5 linked regions of the Pyrobaculum calidifontis JCM 11548 genome follow. Each later gene encodes a partner of the first gene's protein in a complex. Links are inferred from orthologs where the notes say so. Each region holds a gene or a part of one and is shown in the gene's direction. Other genes may lie near its edges.

Region 1 (3,197 bases):
CACCGTCTTCACCATCTCGTCCATCGTAATTAAGCCGAGGTCTGGCAACGCCATTGAAGCAGTGACGGCGGCGCCTGACACATACACCGCCTTAAACCCGAGGCTCTGGGCCATGAGAGCCGTAAGCGCGTTAAACACACCCGGCACGAGGACAATGCCAGGCCTAGAGAGCTCCTCGCGGAGAAGCCTAGCCCCATCCACCCTCCCTTTCTTAACAATCATAGCCCTTCAACTGCGCCACATTATAAACATTGATAAAGGCAACGGGGCCCACACGTAGAAGATAAAGACCGATAACTGCAACTCGTCAAAATTGCGACTAAGGCGGGAGTCAGCCGGCTGAAAAATGCGTCACGACTCAACGCTCAGCGGCCTCATCACTATTCCAAACGATGCATTTATATTTAAAGATGGGGAAAGTATAGTGCTCATTAAGCCTTGCCTACTGTGGATGCGCTGCCCCGGCGACTCTGGAGACACCACTGTGTTTTGGAAGGGGGAGGCCAGGCCAGCTAGGAAGGACGATCCAGTGGTCAAGCTCTTCGGCGCCTTGGACACCGCAGTGGCGTACAGCCACAAGGCGGCGAACCTCCTGCAACGGCCGCAGAGCCGCATCATGCGCCTCGTGGCCTTCTCGCTGATGGAGCTAGGCTTCTACCTCGCCACCGGCAAGCCCGAGTACTTAGACACAGCCTACGAGCTATACCGCCGCGCGTTGAAGCTGGCCTATACAATTGCGCCCCCCGAGCCCCTCAGGGCGTGGCTGGCCTGCTCGTCGCCAGAGTGCTCAGCAGTAGACGAGGCCAGGGTGTGGATTCGGTGGGCCGAGCGCCGTGCTGTATCACTAGATAGCACGGCGGCAAAGCTCATGAATCAGCTCTCCAACCTGACATTCGAAGTAATGAGGACGCTCCCCCACATCCAGTACCGGCACAGGAGGGTGCGATAAGCTTATAAACAAGCTTCTACTCAATAAATGCCCTAGGCAACACCCCCGAGTGGGGCGAATGAGCCTGGCGGGTTACCCCGGCCAAATCACTTCCCTAAGCAACCTCCTCTATACCGTAGCCACGGCTCTGCCCCGCGTAAACCTGATCGCCTCTCGCCGTCATGTGAGCCAGCTGTGTGATACGCGTCGTACATCTCCACGTCCCTAAAACTTATATATCCCCGCCTATGGGCCGTCATGCCTAAGGAGATTTTCCTAGTAGAACTTTGGAAGAAATACGGCGAGAAGGCCCAAGTCGTCAGAGTAAAGCGATATGAGGACTTCGTGAAGCTAAAGGCGAGGCTCTCGGGCTATCTCTACACAATTAGGGTGCCACCCGACAAGGCAGAGCAGTTGATCTCGGAGCTGAAGGCCAAAAACGTGAAGGTGGAGGAGGTTTAATTCGCCGCTCTTTTGACAACCCGCCGGAGTTCTCTTGGACCACCAAGCGGGGCTGTGCTAGGGCTAAGTTTTTAAACCCCCTATTCGGGCCCGCCTATGGAGTACATCTACGGGGCGTTACTGTTGCACTACGCAAAACAGGAAATAAACGAGGAAAATTTGGCCAAGGTGCTCCAAGCGGCTGGCATTACGCCAGATGAGGTTAGGATAAAGACTCTGGTGGCCGCGTTAAAGGAGGTGAACATCGACGAGGCCATTAAGTCTGCCGCGTTTGCCCCAGTGGCAGCGCCTGCGGCCGCTGCGGCGCCGGCCGCGGCTGGAGGAGCGGCTCCAGCGGCTAAGGCTGAGGAGAAGAAAGAGGAAGAGGAGAAGAAGGGGCCGAGCGAGGAGGAGATCGCTGGCTCACTGGCTTCGCTGTTTTAAGGGCTTTATAATTTTTAGTAAAATACTGTCAAGTTCTTTTACGTCTTTGTAATATATTCTAAATATCTGGTTATTTAGTTTAAATTGTATAAATCGCCGCTCTGGGTTGACGGTGTATTCCTCTACCTCGATGGGGGCCTTGAGCCCGACCACCTTGTCTACCACCATTCCGCCCTCGTATATCTTGACGTTTCTCACTATCCTGGGCATTGTGGGGGGCTTGAACAAGAGCATCGAGATAGCGGAGAATATTGAAAATATTGTGACGTAGGCGAGAAATCTGGCGGGGTAGGCGCCTATTACGGGCCCCGCCGTAGATTCCAAGAGCGGCGGGAGAGTGGGGAAGAGGACCGTGGCCAACACCATGAAGGCTGGGAGGAGTAGTAGCGGTATGAGCGAGGAGCGAGTGAGCCTTCTATACTCTGCTACAAGCTCTTTGTCTTTTTCCATGACTTTCCCCACCTCTTTCTCGTCTATTTCGAGGAGGGGCTTCCCCTTGGATATTTCCTGGACTGTAGCCATGCCTCTTCTATAGGTTCTTAAACCCATGGCGATAGTTATTCCGAAGAATAGCACAAAGTAGAGCAGAATAGCTGTGAAATATTCGCCGGGGTAGAATGTGAGAATTGCAGAGAAGGCCAGTATAGATGCCAGCGAGATTAGCAACCTCCTCATGTAGGGGCCGTGGCGCATGTTTTATAAATTTTCCAATGGACCCGCATGTGGTTAAGATAACTGCCGTGTGTTCCGAGAGCCCAGGCGCGGTGGAGCCCAGCCACGGCTTTGGCGTACTAATTGACGACGCCGTGCTTTTCGACAGCTGTAGCAGAGAGGCCATGGACGCGTTTCTAAAGGCGAGTGGGGCAAGGCCCGTGGTCGGCGTCGTGGGAATGCCAGACAGCCCACACCACGTGGGCGGCTTTGAGCTTCTACGCGTGCCGCTGGTCAATCCGCCGCATGACCTCGAGCTGAGGGTGAGGGGGAGGCGCTACCTCTTGTTTAAGGGGAGGCGGGAGAACTTCATGGTGGTGGACGGGGTCGTGGTCTCTCCCTGTGGTCTGTCCACCGTGCCATACGGCGAAATGTCTCGGCGGGGATCAAGGCGAGGTGCTTCGTGGGAGGGCTTGGTGGCACTTCGCAGAGCCCCTACCTCTTACACAGAGTTGTGGCCGAGCTTAGGCTGTTGGGCGTGAGGTGCGTGGCGCCTTTGCACACGGCGCCTCAATTGGTCAAGGAGCTTGAGCGCCGATTTAACGTGTATAGGCTCGGCGCCGGGCTTTCCCTAGAGTTATAATTTTTAAGCTCCTACTGGGCGGCCTCCGTGGACCCGCTAGTGGCCTTCTTGGTGAGCTGGTTCGCCGTGGTGGGGATAGTCTACGCGGTG
Region 2 (3,239 bases), 370 kb from region 1 along the record:
ACTCGCTTCTTGTCGAGCTCCAGCCTCCCCCCGCGTATGGCCACTTCCTCCACCTCGCCGTCGGGCTCCCATAGGAGGAAGGCCGTGAAGTCCACGGGGTTATCTGCCTCGTCTACGAACTCTAGGACTACCTTGTCGTCTGAGGGCTCCTCCGCCAAGGCCTCGAACCAGGCGCTCTTCTCTCTCACGGGGCTACTGTCCGCCGCCTCGCCTCCTTCTGTTAAGAGCTTCCACGCCAAGCCCCCACCCACGGCGGCAGATAGGCCCAGGATACCCCAGGTGAGGAATTTTCTTCTCGTAACCATAGGTCACTTTCTGTAGCGTTTTTTTTCTTTCGTTGTACAATTGCCTAAAGAATTTTTGGTTGTTGCCTAAATTTGCTGTGGGGCTCAGGTGCGGGGAGTAGTTATGTTAAAAGTTTATATATGTGTGGGTGTGGGGGGCTCATGTCGTCTGCTGTCAGGATTGTGGAGAAGCAGTTGGATGAGATTCTGGCTATTGCGAGGAACCCGGCGCAGATTAGGAACGCGGGCACTTTGGCGCATGTGGACCACGGGAAGACCACAACCACCGACTCTCTGCTCATGGGTGCTGGCCTTCTGTCGCCTAAGGTGGCGGGTAAGGCCTTGGCGATGGACTACGTGCCTATTGAGCAGTTGCGCCAGATGACGGTTAAGGCGGCTAACATCTCGCTGTACTTCGAGTATGGGGGTAAGCCCTACTTGATCAACTTCGTCGATACGCCGGGCCACGTGGACTTCACTGGCCACGTCACTAGGTCGCTGAGGGTCATGGATGGGGGGCTTGTGGTAGTGGACGCCGTGGAGGGGGTTATGACGCAGACGGAGACTGTGGTGAGGCAGGCTCTGGAGGAGTACGTGAGGCCTGTCCTCTTTATAAATAAGATCGACCGCCTTATCAAGGAGCTCAGGCTCTCGCCTCAGGAGATACAGCAGCGGATATTGTCAATTGTCAAAGACTTCAACGCGTTGATCGACATGTTTGCCCCGCCTGAGTTTAAAGACAAGTGGAAGATTGACCCCGGGAAGGGCCAGATGGCGATGGGCTCGGCGTTGCACAAGTGGGGCATCACGATCCCCATGGCGCAGAAGGCTGGGATTAAGTTCAGCAACATTGTGGACGCCTATGAGAAGGGCTATGTGGACAAGCTTGCTGAGGAGTTCCCCTTGTACAAGACCCTCCTCACTATGATCATTGAGCACGTGCCTCCGCCGAACGTGGCGCAGAAGTATAGAATTCCCAGGCTTTGGCGCGGCGACTTGAACAGCGAGGTGGGCAAGGCCCTCCTCGAGGCTGATCCAAACGGCCCCACAGTCATCGCGGTGAGCAAGGTTAACAAGGACCCGCACGCCGGCTTAATTGCCACGGGCCGCGTCTTCTCTGGCACAATTAGGGAGGGCGACGAGATCTACATAATTGGCAGGAAGATGAAGAAGAAGGTTCTCCAGACCTACATCTACATGGGCCCCACGAGGATCATCGTCCCCTATATGCCCGCGGGCAACATAGTGGCGCTCATGGGCGTAGACGAGGCGAGGGCAGGCGACACCCTCGTCACGCCCTCTCTCGCGGATATACCGCCCTTCGAGAGGATGAGGTACATATCTGAGCCCGTGGTGACCGTGGCTATCGAGCCCAAGAACCCCGCCGAGTTGGCCCGCCTCGTCGAGGCTTTGAAGGACTTGGTAATCGAAGACCCCACCCTCGACCTCAAGATTGACCAGGAGACTGGGCAAATACTCCTATCGGGCGTTGGCACCCTCCACTTGGAGATAGCAACGTGGTTGCTCAAGGAGAGGACTAAGGTTGAGTTCTCAGTGTCGCCGCCGTTGATACGCTTCAGAGAAACGGTGAGAGAGAGGTCGCAGGTCTGGGAGGGCAAGTCGCCGAATAAGCACAACCGCCTCTACTTCTACGTCGAGCCCCTCGACGAGACCACCGTCGAGCTGATCGCCACGAGGGAGATCACAGAGGAGCAAGACCCCAGGGAGAGGGCGAAGATCCTCAGAGAGAAGGCCGGCTGGGACACAGACGAGGCCAGGGGAGTCTGGGCCATCGACGACAGGTACTTCAACGTAATTGTGGACAAGACCACCGGTATCCAGTACTTGAGAGAGATTAGGGACTACATCATACAGGGCTTTAGGTGGGCCATGGAGGCCGGGCCGCTGGCGCAGGAGCCCATAAGAGGCGTAAAAGTCGTCTTGGTGGACGCGGTGGTGCACGAAGACCCTGCCCACCGCGGACCGGCGCAGATTATGCCGGCGACAAAGAACGCCATCTTCGCCGCCTTCCTCTCCGCCAGGCCCACTATATTGGAGCCGCTGGTTAGGCTAGACATCAAGGTGGCCCCCGACTATATCGGCGCGGTTACGTCTGTGATAAACAAGCACAGGGGTAAAATCCTCGACATGACGCAGCAGGAGTACATGGCGTTTCTAAGGGCCGAACTGCCCGTGTTGGAGTCTTTCACAATAAGCGACGAGCTCCGCGCCGCTGCGGCTGGGAAGATCTTCTGGTCAATGCAGTTCTCCAGGTGGGCGCCGTACCCAGAGTCCATGCTCGCGGACTTCGTAAAACAGCTCCGGAAGAAGAAGGGGCTGAAGGAGGAGATACCGAAGCCCACGGACTTCGTTGAGGCTTTTTAGTCAGCTTAGAAACACCTCTTCACCTCTCGCGTCACGGCCGTTTCATCACCCTTTTGGCAGAACTGTTTTAAATAGAAATTTTTTGTTATGCCATGTCAATAAGGGCCTTATTGGCAACGCTCATAGTCGTCGCCGTGTTGATAGTGGCCTTTTTGGCTCTTCAATCCCTTCAACAGCCGCCAAAGAGGCTTGTCATCGTCGGCCCGGCTGGGATCAGCGACTTGGGGAAGGCGCTTGCGAAAAAGTTCAGCGAGAAGTACGGCGTCAACGCCACCTTTGTGCCCCTGGGCGGCGCGGTGGAGATGGTGAACGAGCTTGTGCGCGCCAAGGACAACCCGCCTTGGGACGTGGCCATCGGTGTGCCGGAGTTCTACTACACCGTGCTCATCGAACAGGGGGTCTTGTACTGCCCTGGGCTAAAGGTGGAGGGCGTCCCGGCAGAGGAGTTTTGGGACCCCCACGGCTGTGTATACCCCCTGGACAAGTCATACATAGGCATTGTCTACAACGAGTCCGCCTTGGCCAAGCTCGGCCTACCGCCGCCGCAGACCCTCGACGACTTGTTAAAGC
Region 3 (3,296 bases), 160 kb from region 1 along the record:
TATTTAACCGTGATCGGAGGCGTCGATGAGGCGGGTAGGGGGCCGCTGGTGGGGCCGTTGGTGATAGCTGTGGTAGTTGGCGACAGCGACGTCCTCCTAGGGGTGGGGGTTAGGGACTCCAAGGCCTTGAGCCCTGGGGCTAGGGAGAGGGTGTTTGCCAGAGTGCTGGAGGTGGCGGAGTGCGTAAACTACATAGTAGTGGAGCCGCACATAGTGGACATGTATACGTCTAAGGGCCTCCTCAACGCGCTTGAGATAGACTACACTGCCAAGTTGTTGGCCACGTGCCCTGCCGATGTGTACTACGTAGATTCGCCAGATGTGAAGCCTGAGAGGTATGGAAGCGCGTTGTCTATGGCCACTGGTAAGCGCATAGTGGCGCTTAACAAGGGCGAGCGCGTGCCCCAGGTGGCTGCGGCGAGTATAGTGGCCAAAGTGGTGAGAGACCGCTTGATAGACTTGTTGAAGAGGGAGGTGGGGGACTTCGGCAGTGGCTACCCCTCTGACCCGCGTACGGTGGAGTTTGTAAAACGCGGACTCGTGCCCAGCGAGTGTATTAGACACTCGTGGAAGGTGAGGTTTAAAGTATAAAAACTGGTCGGTTTTAGAGGCCTCGTGAGCGTCGTCGATTTAAGCCTTTGGGAGCCTAAGACGGCTCTTGGGAGAATGGTGAAAGAGGGGAAGATAAGGACTATAGATGAGATCTTTGCGAACAACCTCCTAATAAAGGAGCCCGAGATTGTGGATATTCTGCTCCCGGGACTAAAGCAGGAGCTTTTAAACCTAAACCTAGTCCAACGCCAGACGCATGCTGGCGAGAGAAACCAGTTTCAGGCGGTGGTGGCGGTGGGCAACGAGGATGGGTACGTTGGCGTGGGAATTGGGAAATCTAGACAGGTGAGGCAGGCCATTGAGAAGGCCACTAGGGAGGCCAAGTTGAACATTACGCCCGTGAGGCGCGGCTGCGGCTCTTGGAAGTGTTCTTGCGACGAGCCTCACAGCGTGCCATTTGTGGTAAGTGGGAAGTCCGGGAGCGTAGAAGTGACGTTAATCCCGGCGCCTAAGGGCGTGGGCCTTGTGGCAGGCGACGTGGCCAAGGTGGTGTTACGTCTGGCGGGGATAAAGGACGTGTGGACAAAGACTAGAGGCGACACTAGAACTACGTTGAACTTTGCGCTGGCGGTGTTCAACGCTCTTAGAAACACCTACTACTTCAAGCTATGATGGCGGCAACTGAGCAAAAGACGGTGTACCCCCGCTACGCCGTAATTAGGCTCAGAGGTATACCCACCACTCCGGGTGACATTGCCGCGACGCTTGACTTGTTGAGGCTTAGGAGGAAGTTCACCATGGTGGTGGTAGTGGGCTCTCCAAGTGTCATGGGCATGATAGAAAGGGTGAATGACTGGGTCACTTGGGGGGAAATTGACGCAGATACTCTCGCAGAGGTGTTGCGTAAGAGGGGGCGAATTGTGGGCGACAAGCCGCTTACGCTTGAATACCTCCAGAAGTGGGGGTGGAACTCCTTTGAGGAAGTGGCCCTCGCGTACATCTCCGGGGAGATAGAGACGCTTGCGTGTAAAAAGGACTTCAAGGCTAGGGAGGGGCAACGGCCGCCGTGTATTCCATACCTAAAGCCCTTCTTCCGCTTACATCCGCCTAGAGGCGGCCTCAACAGTGTAAAATTGCACTTCTCTGTGGGAGGCGACTTGGGCTACAGAGGGCCTTTGATCAACGACTTAATTAAGAGAATGCTCTAACACCGCCTCGCGGCTGTCTCCTTCAGCTTCTGCGCGGCCTCCTCGGGGGTTGTCTCAAGGGTGAATAGTCCTCCCCCTGTTTCAGCGCCGGCGGCGTATTTCAGTCTCCCGTCGGGGCGGTACATGCCGTATATTTCGAAGTGTAGGTGGTAGTAGGGGAGTCTTAGGCGGAGGGGGGCTTGGTGCATTACCATGATGTAGGGCATTGGCTTCTCCAAGACGTTTTTAAAGGCGCATAGCGTCTTTTTTAGGGCGTCTGCCAAGTCCACTAGCTCGTCTTCGCCGAGTTCCACTATAGAAGACACGTGCCGCTTTGGGTAGACGTGGGCCTCGAAGGGCCACCTCGCGTAGTACGGAGTAAAGCTCTTCCACCCGCGGTTTTCATATATGACACGTTTATCTTCCCTTTTCACAATGGCGCAGTGTAAACACTCGCCACGCCTCTTATACCACCTCTTTGAGTGGGCCAGCTCCAGGGCTACCCTAGGCGGCACTACGGGGAGTACATATATTTGGGAGTGGGGGTGGGTAAGCGACACGCCGATTTCCCTCCCCTTGTTTCTAAAGTAGAAGAAGTAGGCCAGTTTCTCATCCCGCTCTGACTCCCGCGCCGCCTCGACCACGAGCTTCAACGCTTTAACTATCTGGCCTATTGGCAAGTCGCTTAAGTCGTCTACGTCGTGTTGAGAAGTTTCCACGAGCACATAGGCGCGGCCATACGCCTCTTGAGCGACATAGAAGTCCTCGGTGTATGGTTTCGGAGGGGTGGGGGTTACCACGGGGTAGCGGTTGGGCAGCAACAAGACGTCCCAGCCGTGGCCTGTCTCAGGCGCGCCGGGGCAGAATGGGCAAAAGCCCTCGGGCTGCCACGGCCTAGAGAGTCTGTGGGGCGAGACGAGGGTGTACTCCCCAGTGAGGGGGTTCTTCCTAATCTCCATACTCCAGGCCCCTATCCACTTCCACAATCCACCACGAGGGTGCTTCTGCCTCTTTAACAATTCTCTGCGCAGTGTGAATATCAGGGGCCAACGCTATTACTACGCCGCCGAGGCCTGCGCCAGAGAGCTTTGCGCCGTACGCGCCCGCGGCCAGGGCGCGTTCTACTAGCAGGTCTAGCTGGGGCAGAGAAACTTCGTAAAGCTTTGACAATAGCCAGTGTTGTTGCGTCATTACTTCGCCCACCCGTTTAAGCTTCTCCAGCGGAGACATTTCACTTTTCAAAACGGCTACCGCCTCCTCAGTGGACTTCTCCATTTTCAGTGTAAACAAGACCCTGCTCCTCAGCGGCTCTGGCAACTGATCAACGACATCTCTGTGGCTGAGAAGCGCGCGCCACGGGAAGTCCCAATACCCCGACGCCTCCACTCTTAGCCACTCCTTTAACAACTCCACAGCCCTCTGTAGCTCCTCCTGCCTCTTTGTGTGAACCTCTGCGGTGCTGTGGCTAATCCCGCTGTGGAGCACCACGAAGACCCCGCCCGGAAGCTCCAGCCTCTCCACCTTGACTGGGGGCGTTGGGTAAATCAGCGAGACGTG
Region 4 (3,149 bases), 1.1 Mb from region 1 along the record:
TAAGCAGCTGTTGAGTACGTGTAAGAGCATGGGCATTCTTGTAGATGGGAAGAGGGCCGACGAAGTCCTTAAGGCAGTCGACGAGGGCAAATACGACGAAGTACTTAAAAAGTTTGAATCTCAGTGGTCGCAATGAGCGCCGTAGTTCAAAGGGAGGCCTTGTTGAAAAAGATTGACGAGGCTCTCAAGTCTGGGAAAAAGAGGCGGTTTAGGCAGAGCGTCGAGCTAATAGTGGTGCTTCGAGGCATCGACTTGAGCAAGCCCGAGAATCGTATCAACCTCCTGGTGGAGTTGCCCCACCCGCCTAAGCTCAATAAGATTGCCGCGTTTGCCCATGGCGCCTTTGAGACTCAGGCCAAGAACGCGGGAGTTGACGCCGTTATTACGAGGCAGGAGGTGGAGGGCCTGGCTGGAAACAAGAGGGCCATTAGGAAGTTGGCTAAGCAGTACGACTTCTTTATAGCTCCTCCCGACTTAATGCCGCTGTTAGGCAGAGTGATAGGCCCAATCTTTGGCCCAAGGGGGAAGATGCCCGAGGTCGTGCCGCCGAACGTCGACGTTAAAACCGTGGTAGAGAGGCTGAGGAGAGTTGTGCGCGTGAGGCTGAGGAATGAGCCAGTGATAAAGGTGAGAGTTGGCGCAGAAGGGCAGAAGCCTGAGGAGATCTTGACAAACATACTCGCAGTGCTCGAGGAGCTAAATAGGAAGTTCCCGCTACGCCAGTACCTCAGAGACATATACATCAAGAAGACCATGTCGCCGCCTGTGCGAATTAAGCCGGCTGAGGTTTTAGCGCGTTGAAATTATATAAATCCCCCATCCCCCATCCCTGATGCTCGCCATTGGCAAGAGGCAGTATGTCAGAGAGAAGAGCTACCCGCCGCGTAAGGTCAGAATTGTACAAGAGGCCACTGAGCTGTTGCAGAAGTACCAGTATGTATTTCTCTTTGACCTCCACGGCCTTTCCGCCAGAATACTCGGCGAGTATAGGTACAAGCTCAGGCCCTACGGCGCCGTCAAGATAATTAAGCCGACTCTGTTCAAGATAGCATACGCCAAGGTCTACGGCGGGGTGCCGGTTGAAATAGCTGAAAAAGTCCGCGGCGAGGTGGGCTTCTTTTTCACAAATCACAACCCCGCAGAGGTTGTTAAACTAGTTGCCAAATACGCGGTTAGAAGAGCCGCCAGGCCGGGGGACAAGGCGCCCTTCGACATCGTCATACCCGCAGGCCCCACTAACGCATCGCCAGGCCCCATAATCTCCAAGTTCGGCAAGTTGAAGATACCCACTAGGGTACAAGAGGGCAAGATCTGGATTGCAAAAGACACAGTGGTGGCTAAGGCAGGGCAGGAGATTACACCCGAGATGGCCGAAGTGTTGAGAGTAGTGGGGATAGAGCCCATATTCGAGTCGCTCCGCCTCATCGGAGTGCTGTGGAAGGGCAAACGCTTTGTCCCAATAGAGGAGCTCATAATCGACGTGAAGCAGTACAGAGAGCTGATAGAGGCGGCGGCCACCTACGCGAGAAACTTGGCCCTCAACGTGGTGTATCCGACGAGGGAAGTGCTCCAAGTGGTTATACCAGCGGCGCATGCGAGAGCCCTCGCCCTGGCTGTCAAGCTCGGCGTAGTGACCAAGGAGACTCTCCCAGCGCTGTTAAGCAGAGCCGTTGCCGAGGCCAACGCCCTGGCCGCCGCCGTAGCGCCAAAGGCGCCGGAGCTCGGGCTCTCTGTCGCAGTGGCGCCGCAGCCAGCCGCCCAGCCGCAGCAAGTTGAACAACAGCCCGCCGCGGGAGGGGAGGCTGAGGAGAAGAAAGAGGGCCCAAGCGAGGAGGAAATCGCCGGCTCTCTGGGCGCACTCTTTTAATGAAGGTATTTGCCCCCTGTGTCGTCAAGTTTTTTGGCGAGCACGCGGTGGTGTATGGCAAGCCGGCAATAGCCGCCGCCATAGATAAGGGGGTCTATGTCGAGTGTGAGGAAGGGGGCGAGTTGCGTGTGGAGACTGTGGCCCCCCTCTCAGAGGCCGTGTACTACCCGGAGAGGGGCAGAGTGGAGGGCGTCGGCGTAGGCCGCTTCTTTGCCTACGTCGACGCGGCTCTGGAGGTGGCGAGAGAGCGGTGGGGGGACTTGAGGGCGACGTTTAAGATCAAGAGCGACTTTCCCCCCAGCGTGGGGCTGGCCACGTCGGCTGCAGTGTCTGTGGCGTTGCTCAAGGCATATTCTCAGTGCGTCGGCGCAAGGCCTAGTCCCGAGGAGCTTGCGAGGCTGGGCCACAGCGTTGAGTTGAAGGTTCAAGGCATCGCGTCTCCCATGGACACCGCCGTGTCGGCCATGGGGGGCCTTTTAAAAATTTGGCCAAGCCCCTTCAGAGCCGAGCAAATAGGCGCCGAGTTGCCCCAGTTTTACGTCTTGTTGTTGCCGAGGAGGGGGACTACCGGCGAAATTGTGGCAGACGTAAGGGCGAAGTTGCAGCGCCGCCCCTCTCTTAAGGCCGTGGTTGAGGCAATCGGCGAAGTGGTTGAGGAGGCTCACAAATGCCTCGTGGCGGGAGACCTGGCTTGTGTGGGAGAGCTTATGGAAATAAACAACTGGCTCCTTGGCGCCCTGGGCGTGGTAGACAGCCGAGTGGTGCAGGCGTTGGAGATACTGAGGCCGTTTGTATACGGGGGTAAAATCAGCGGGGCTGGGAGAGGAGGCGCCGTGTTGATACTGCCCAGAGACGGAGACGCCGTTGAGAAAATTCTCACGGCTATGAACTACGCGTATTACAAGGTCTCCATATACAGAGGCGGGGCATGATCCAGCTATTCGGCTTTCTGGGCCTTGTATTAATAGCGGCGGCGTGGGCCGTGAACATCTTGAGGAGAAGCCCCCCGCCGCCTCTAGATTTGACAATACTCTACTTCCTCGGAAGCGTCTCGCTCACGATCTACGCCGCACTGATTGGCGATGCGGTATTTACGGCATTGAACGCCCTGTCAAGCGCACTTTCTTTCATAAACCTAGTAAGAGCGCTACGCTTAAAAACGGGGACTGCCGGGTAGCCATGGCACAAAGGCCGCAGATAGGGCACAAGGCGTACCACTTGTTGATAGGCCCCGGCGACGTCCCGCGCTACGTCCTCCTGCCAGGGGACCCCGGCCGCGTCC
Region 5 (3,125 bases), 460 kb from region 1 along the record:
GAATTTAATGAAGTACATATAAAGTCTAGGCTTATCCTGACAGTATCATTAATAGATAGGTAAGATGTGTCTAAAACTAAGTCAAAAATAGATAGGTTATCAATGTCTATTTCGTATATCGCCAAATACCTCTTCTTGTTCAGCCTCTCCCTCTCCTCTATCTCCCTCAACGCGGCGTCAAAGCTTACGCCGTCTCTCATAGCCACTCGCCTGGCCCTAACCTCTTTAGACGCCTTGAGGTATATACACACATCTGCGTAGGGTCTGACAATCCACGCCGTTAAGTGGCCCTCTAGCACCACGTTGCCGGCCTTGGCCTTCTCCAAGGCAATGGAGTCCACTATTTTATCTATCTCAGTGTTCTGCTCGGCATATTTGTGAAACTCTAGCAGATCCATGCCGTATTTCGCCGCAAGCTCTCGAAAAATAGACCCCGAAGACACCATGGGCAATTTTAAAACCCGGGCCACCTCCCGCGCCACAGTGGTCTTGCCGCTGCCCGGCTGTCCAGATATTGCTACAACTACCATCAGCGGCGTACTGCGTACCTAATGGCCCTGGCTAATACCTTGTGGGAAACAACGCCGCCGTAGGGCCTGCTTGGGGCCCGTGTGGAAATGCCAAATCTATAGACTTTGGAGTTCATCCCGCCGAGGGGTTGCCCAGTCACGGCGCACTTCGGCACGCCCTTTGCGCGCTTCTCGTAGTGTACCACTGTGCGGCCCCCAGGCGTCTTTACTTTTACTCTCCTTAGGCTCCGGGAGCGGTAGGCTGGCCTGGGCATGACCGGTGGAATTTGCCAATTTTTAAGTTTCTAGGCATGGCTCGAAAAATTTATAAGACTGCGGATAAACGACGCCTATGCCGTCTATAGTACTGCCACCAAAACCCACGGCACTACAGAAGCCGCACATAAACCTAGCAGTGGTAGGCCACGTGGACAACGGCAAGTCTACGCTGGTCGGCCGCCTGCTCTATGAGACTGGGTACGTGGACGAGAAGGCGTTTAAGGAGATTGAGGAAATGGCTAAGAAGATGGGTAAGGAGGACTTCGCATTTGCGTGGATTCTAGATAGATTCAAAGAGGAGAGAGAGCGCGGCGTGACGATAGAGGCTACTCACGTGGGCTTTGAGACGCAGAAGCTCTTCATCACAATTATCGACTTGCCGGGGCACAGGGACTTCGTGAAGAACATGATCGTCGGCGCCAGCCAGGCCGACGCGGCCCTCTTCGTAATCTCGGCGAGGCCGGGCGAGTTTGAGACCGCGATAGGCCCACAGGGGCAGGGAAGAGAGCACTTGTTCTTGATAAGGACGCTGGGTATACAGCAGTTAGTTGTTGCTGTGAACAAAATGGACGCTGTTAACTACGATCAGAAGAGGTATGAGCAAGTGAAGGCTGAGGTGTCTAAGCTCCTCAAGCTCCTCGGCTATGACCCCAGCAAGATCCACTTTGTACCCGTCAGCGCCATTAAGGGCGACAACGTAAGAACGAAGTCTCCCAACACGCCTTGGTACCAGGGGCCGACGCTTCTGGAAGTTCTCGACACCTTCCAGCCGCCTCCCAGGCCTACGGACAAGCCGCTTAGAATGCCTATACAGGACGTGTTCTCCATCACTGGCGCTGGGACTGTGGTAGTGGGCAGAGTGGAGACTGGGGTGCTTAAGGTGGGCGACAAGGTGGTCATAGTCCCGCCGGCCAAGGTGGGCGACGTCAGATCTATTGAGACTCACCACATGAAGCTTGAGCAGGCGCAGCCGGGCGACAACGTTGGCGTAAACGTGAGGGGCATTAACAAGGAGGATGTGAAGCGCGGCGACGTGTTGGGCAAAGTTGACAATATCCCAACGGTGGCTGAGGAGATCGTGGCCCGTATTGTAGTTCTCTGGCACCCCACGGCGATTGGGCCTGGCTATGCGCCAGTGATGCACATACACACGGCCACTGTGCCAGTTCAGATAGTGGAGCTGGTGTCTAAGCTTGACCCACGTACTGGCCAGGCCGTGGAGCAGAAGCCTCAGTTCATTAAGCAGGGCGACGTGGCCATTGTGAAAATCAAGCCGCTTAAGCCTGTGGTGGCTGAGAAGTTCAGCGACTTCCCGCCGCTTGGCCGCTTCGCGCTCCGCGACATGGGTAGGACAATTGCCGCTGGCCAAATACTAGAGGTTAAGCCGGCGCAGGTCCAGATTAAGTAACCTCTTTTCTCAACCTCGGCGTTATACCCCCGTGGTTTGTCCACCTTTCTCCCACTGTTATTAACAGGGGCGCCGGGACGGACACCCCCACTACCACCGCGTCGTCCTCGTTTAAGGTCTTTAGTAGCCGTGGGTCCTCCAGCTGCTCGGCGACGTTGGCCACGTACTTTAGGTCGTTGGGGTTTATCATGCGTTTAAAGATCTGAGTCATGGCCTGCGAGGCCACGTCTTGGTCAAGCTTTGCCGGCCTCTGTGTTATTAGGCAGAGCCCGAGGCCGAACTTTCTCCCCTCTCTTGCTATTCTCGCCAAGTAGCTCCTGCTGACAGACTGTGCGGAGCTGGGGGCGAAGATGTGCGCCTCTTCTACTACTGTGAAGGTGGTGGCTATTCTGCGCCTTGTGGCGAGTCTGTACAACTGGTCTAGGAGCACTGCGAGGAAGATCTGTTGGTCTAGGCTGTCTAGCCCAGAGAGGTCGAAGACATGTATGTTGGGCGAGGTGGCGTAGGCCTGGGGGTCTATCAACTTCAGCGGCTCTCCCTGGTAGGTCTCTCCGTACATGGTTATGAAGATGGGGCTGTTGTAGAATAGGGACTTCAGCCTGCCCTCCAGCCCTCTTAGGGCCATCTCTCCCGCGTATCCAGGCGGTGCCACGTGTCTGCCGCCGTCGAGTACCTCTTTTACGAGCTCCTCCACCGAGGTTAGGGGCTGTCTCTCGCCGTAGCTCGTCGCCTGTTGCCACCCCTCCTCCAGTATCCGCCTCTGGGCGTCTGTGAGACCGTACAAGTCGGCGAGGATCTTTTCCAAGGTCCTTGGCGGCAGACTGCGGGGGTTTATCCCCACCCTAGTGTATACACGTGGGTGGCCGTACCGCTGGGCGAAGGCCTCGTCGACGTGTTTGACGTCTACCTTCCCCACTACGTATATCCGC

What was found.
Region 2: the proteins of rpl12p (region 1) and PCAL_RS01155 are in contact, whole or in part, in a crystal structure (PDB 5H7L), measured with the Pyrococcus horikoshii proteins. The link is inferred for Pyrobaculum calidifontis JCM 11548 from one-to-one orthologs. Residues at the interface, in WP_010886059.1 of Pyrococcus horikoshii: Leu100, Ala101, Gly102, Leu103, Ser104, Ala105, Leu106, Phe107, Gly108; in WP_048053510.1 of Pyrococcus horikoshii: Pro161, Met164, Met165, Phe168, Ser169, Ile172, Val195, Glu196, Phe202, Leu211, Ser212, Val213, Met216, Lys222, Phe223, Asn224.
Region 3: rpl12p (region 1) and PCAL_RS04150 share a complex: the UniProt entries of both Methanocaldococcus jannaschii proteins name them as parts of the 50S ribosomal subunit. The link is inferred for Pyrobaculum calidifontis JCM 11548 from one-to-one orthologs.
Region 4: the proteins of rpl12p (region 1) and PCAL_RS09710 are in contact, whole or in part, in a crystal structure (PDB 3A1Y), measured with the Pyrococcus horikoshii proteins. The link is inferred for Pyrobaculum calidifontis JCM 11548 from one-to-one orthologs. Residues at the interface, in WP_010886059.1 of Pyrococcus horikoshii: Met1, Val4, Tyr5, Leu8, Glu35, Ala36, Lys39, Ala40, Leu41, Ala43, Ala44, Leu45, Val48, Ile50, Val53, Ile54, Lys56, Ala57, Ala58; in WP_010886060.1 of Pyrococcus horikoshii: Asn95, Pro96, Phe97, Glu196, Ile199, Tyr201, Val205, Ile208, Glu210, Tyr213, Ile214, Met216, Leu217, Gln218, Ala220, Tyr221, Met222, His223.
Region 5: the proteins of rpl12p (region 1) and tuf are in contact, whole or in part, in a crystal structure (PDB 3WY9), measured with the Pyrococcus horikoshii proteins. The link is inferred for Pyrobaculum calidifontis JCM 11548 from one-to-one orthologs. Residues at the interface, in WP_010886059.1 of Pyrococcus horikoshii: Glu96, Glu97, Leu100, Leu103, Ser104, Ala105, Leu106, Phe107, Gly108; in WP_010885563.1 of Pyrococcus horikoshii: Lys125, Glu126, Phe129, Arg132, Thr133, Lys165, Leu166, Thr169, Lys324, Gln326, Leu359, Ala360, Ile369, Glu372, Ile384, Ile422, Ser423, Gln425.

What each region holds. Positions count from the first base shown.
Region 1 is NC_009073.1:583,775-586,971, reverse strand. The notes cover bases 259-3,149. They hold rpl12p (50S ribosomal protein P1), read left to right. Parts: upstream 259-1,486; coding sequence 1,487-1,813; downstream 1,814-3,149. Other genes in these bases: PCAL_RS03310 (site-2 protease family protein), read left to right, coding at 3,135-3,149; PCAL_RS03315 (hypothetical protein), read left to right, coding at 2,536-3,006; PCAL_RS03320 (DUF2208 domain-containing protein), read right to left, coding at 1,793-2,488; PCAL_RS03330 (hypothetical protein), read left to right, coding at 1,187-1,390; PCAL_RS03335 (ATP:cob(I)alamin adenosyltransferase), read left to right, coding at 425-949. In the rest of the region: prpB (methylisocitrate lyase), read right to left, coding at 1-222; more of PCAL_RS03310, read left to right, coding at 3,150-3,197. UniProt on the Methanocaldococcus jannaschii protein: Forms part of the ribosomal stalk, playing a central role in the interaction of the ribosome with GTP-bound translation factors.
Region 2 is NC_009073.1:212,662-215,900, forward strand. Bases 125-3,057 are described here. They hold PCAL_RS01155 (elongation factor EF-2), read left to right. Parts: upstream 125-446; coding sequence 447-2,669; downstream 2,670-3,057. Other genes in these bases: PCAL_RS01150 (hypothetical protein), read right to left, coding at 125-305; PCAL_RS01160 (thiamine ABC transporter substrate-binding protein), read left to right, coding at 2,762-3,057. Also shown: more of PCAL_RS01150, read right to left, coding at 1-124; more of PCAL_RS01160, read left to right, coding at 3,058-3,239. UniProt on the Methanocaldococcus jannaschii protein: Catalyzes the GTP-dependent ribosomal translocation step during translation elongation.
Region 3 is NC_009073.1:745,605-748,900, reverse strand. The notes cover bases 1-2,990. They hold PCAL_RS04150 (50S ribosomal protein L30), read left to right. Parts: upstream 1-1,220; coding sequence 1,221-1,760; downstream 1,761-2,990. Other genes in these bases: PCAL_RS04140 (GHMP family kinase ATP-binding protein), read right to left, coding at 2,688-2,990; galT (galactose-1-phosphate uridylyltransferase), read right to left, coding at 1,757-2,698; PCAL_RS04155 (30S ribosomal protein S5), read left to right, coding at 616-1,224; rnhB (ribonuclease HII), read left to right, coding at 10-591. Also shown: more of PCAL_RS04140, read right to left, coding at 2,991-3,296.
Region 4 is NC_009073.1:1,695,725-1,698,873, forward strand. The notes cover bases 7-2,849. They hold PCAL_RS09710 (50S ribosomal protein L10), read left to right. Parts: upstream 7-832; coding sequence 833-1,867; downstream 1,868-2,849. Other genes in these bases: PCAL_RS09700 (50S ribosomal protein L11), read left to right, coding at 7-136; PCAL_RS09705 (50S ribosomal protein L1), read left to right, coding at 133-801; mvk (mevalonate kinase), read left to right, coding at 1,867-2,799; PCAL_RS09720 (hypothetical protein), read left to right, coding at 2,796-2,849. In the rest of the region: more of PCAL_RS09700, read left to right, coding at 1-6; more of PCAL_RS09720, read left to right, coding at 2,850-3,044; udp (uridine phosphorylase), read left to right, coding at 3,047-3,149. UniProt on the Methanocaldococcus jannaschii protein: Forms part of the ribosomal stalk, playing a central role in the interaction of the ribosome with GTP-bound translation factors.
Region 5 is NC_009073.1:1,042,433-1,045,557, forward strand. The notes cover bases 210-3,028. They hold tuf (translation elongation factor EF-1 subunit alpha), read left to right. Parts: upstream 210-861; coding sequence 862-2,196; downstream 2,197-3,028. Other genes in these bases: cmk ((d)CMP kinase), read right to left, coding at 210-530; PCAL_RS05895 (50S ribosomal protein L34e), read right to left, coding at 530-784; PCAL_RS05905 (helicase HerA domain-containing protein), read right to left, coding at 2,189-3,028. Also shown: more of cmk, read right to left, coding at 1-209; more of PCAL_RS05905, read right to left, coding at 3,029-3,125. UniProt on the Methanocaldococcus jannaschii protein: GTP hydrolase that promotes the GTP-dependent binding of aminoacyl-tRNA to the A-site of ribosomes during protein biosynthesis.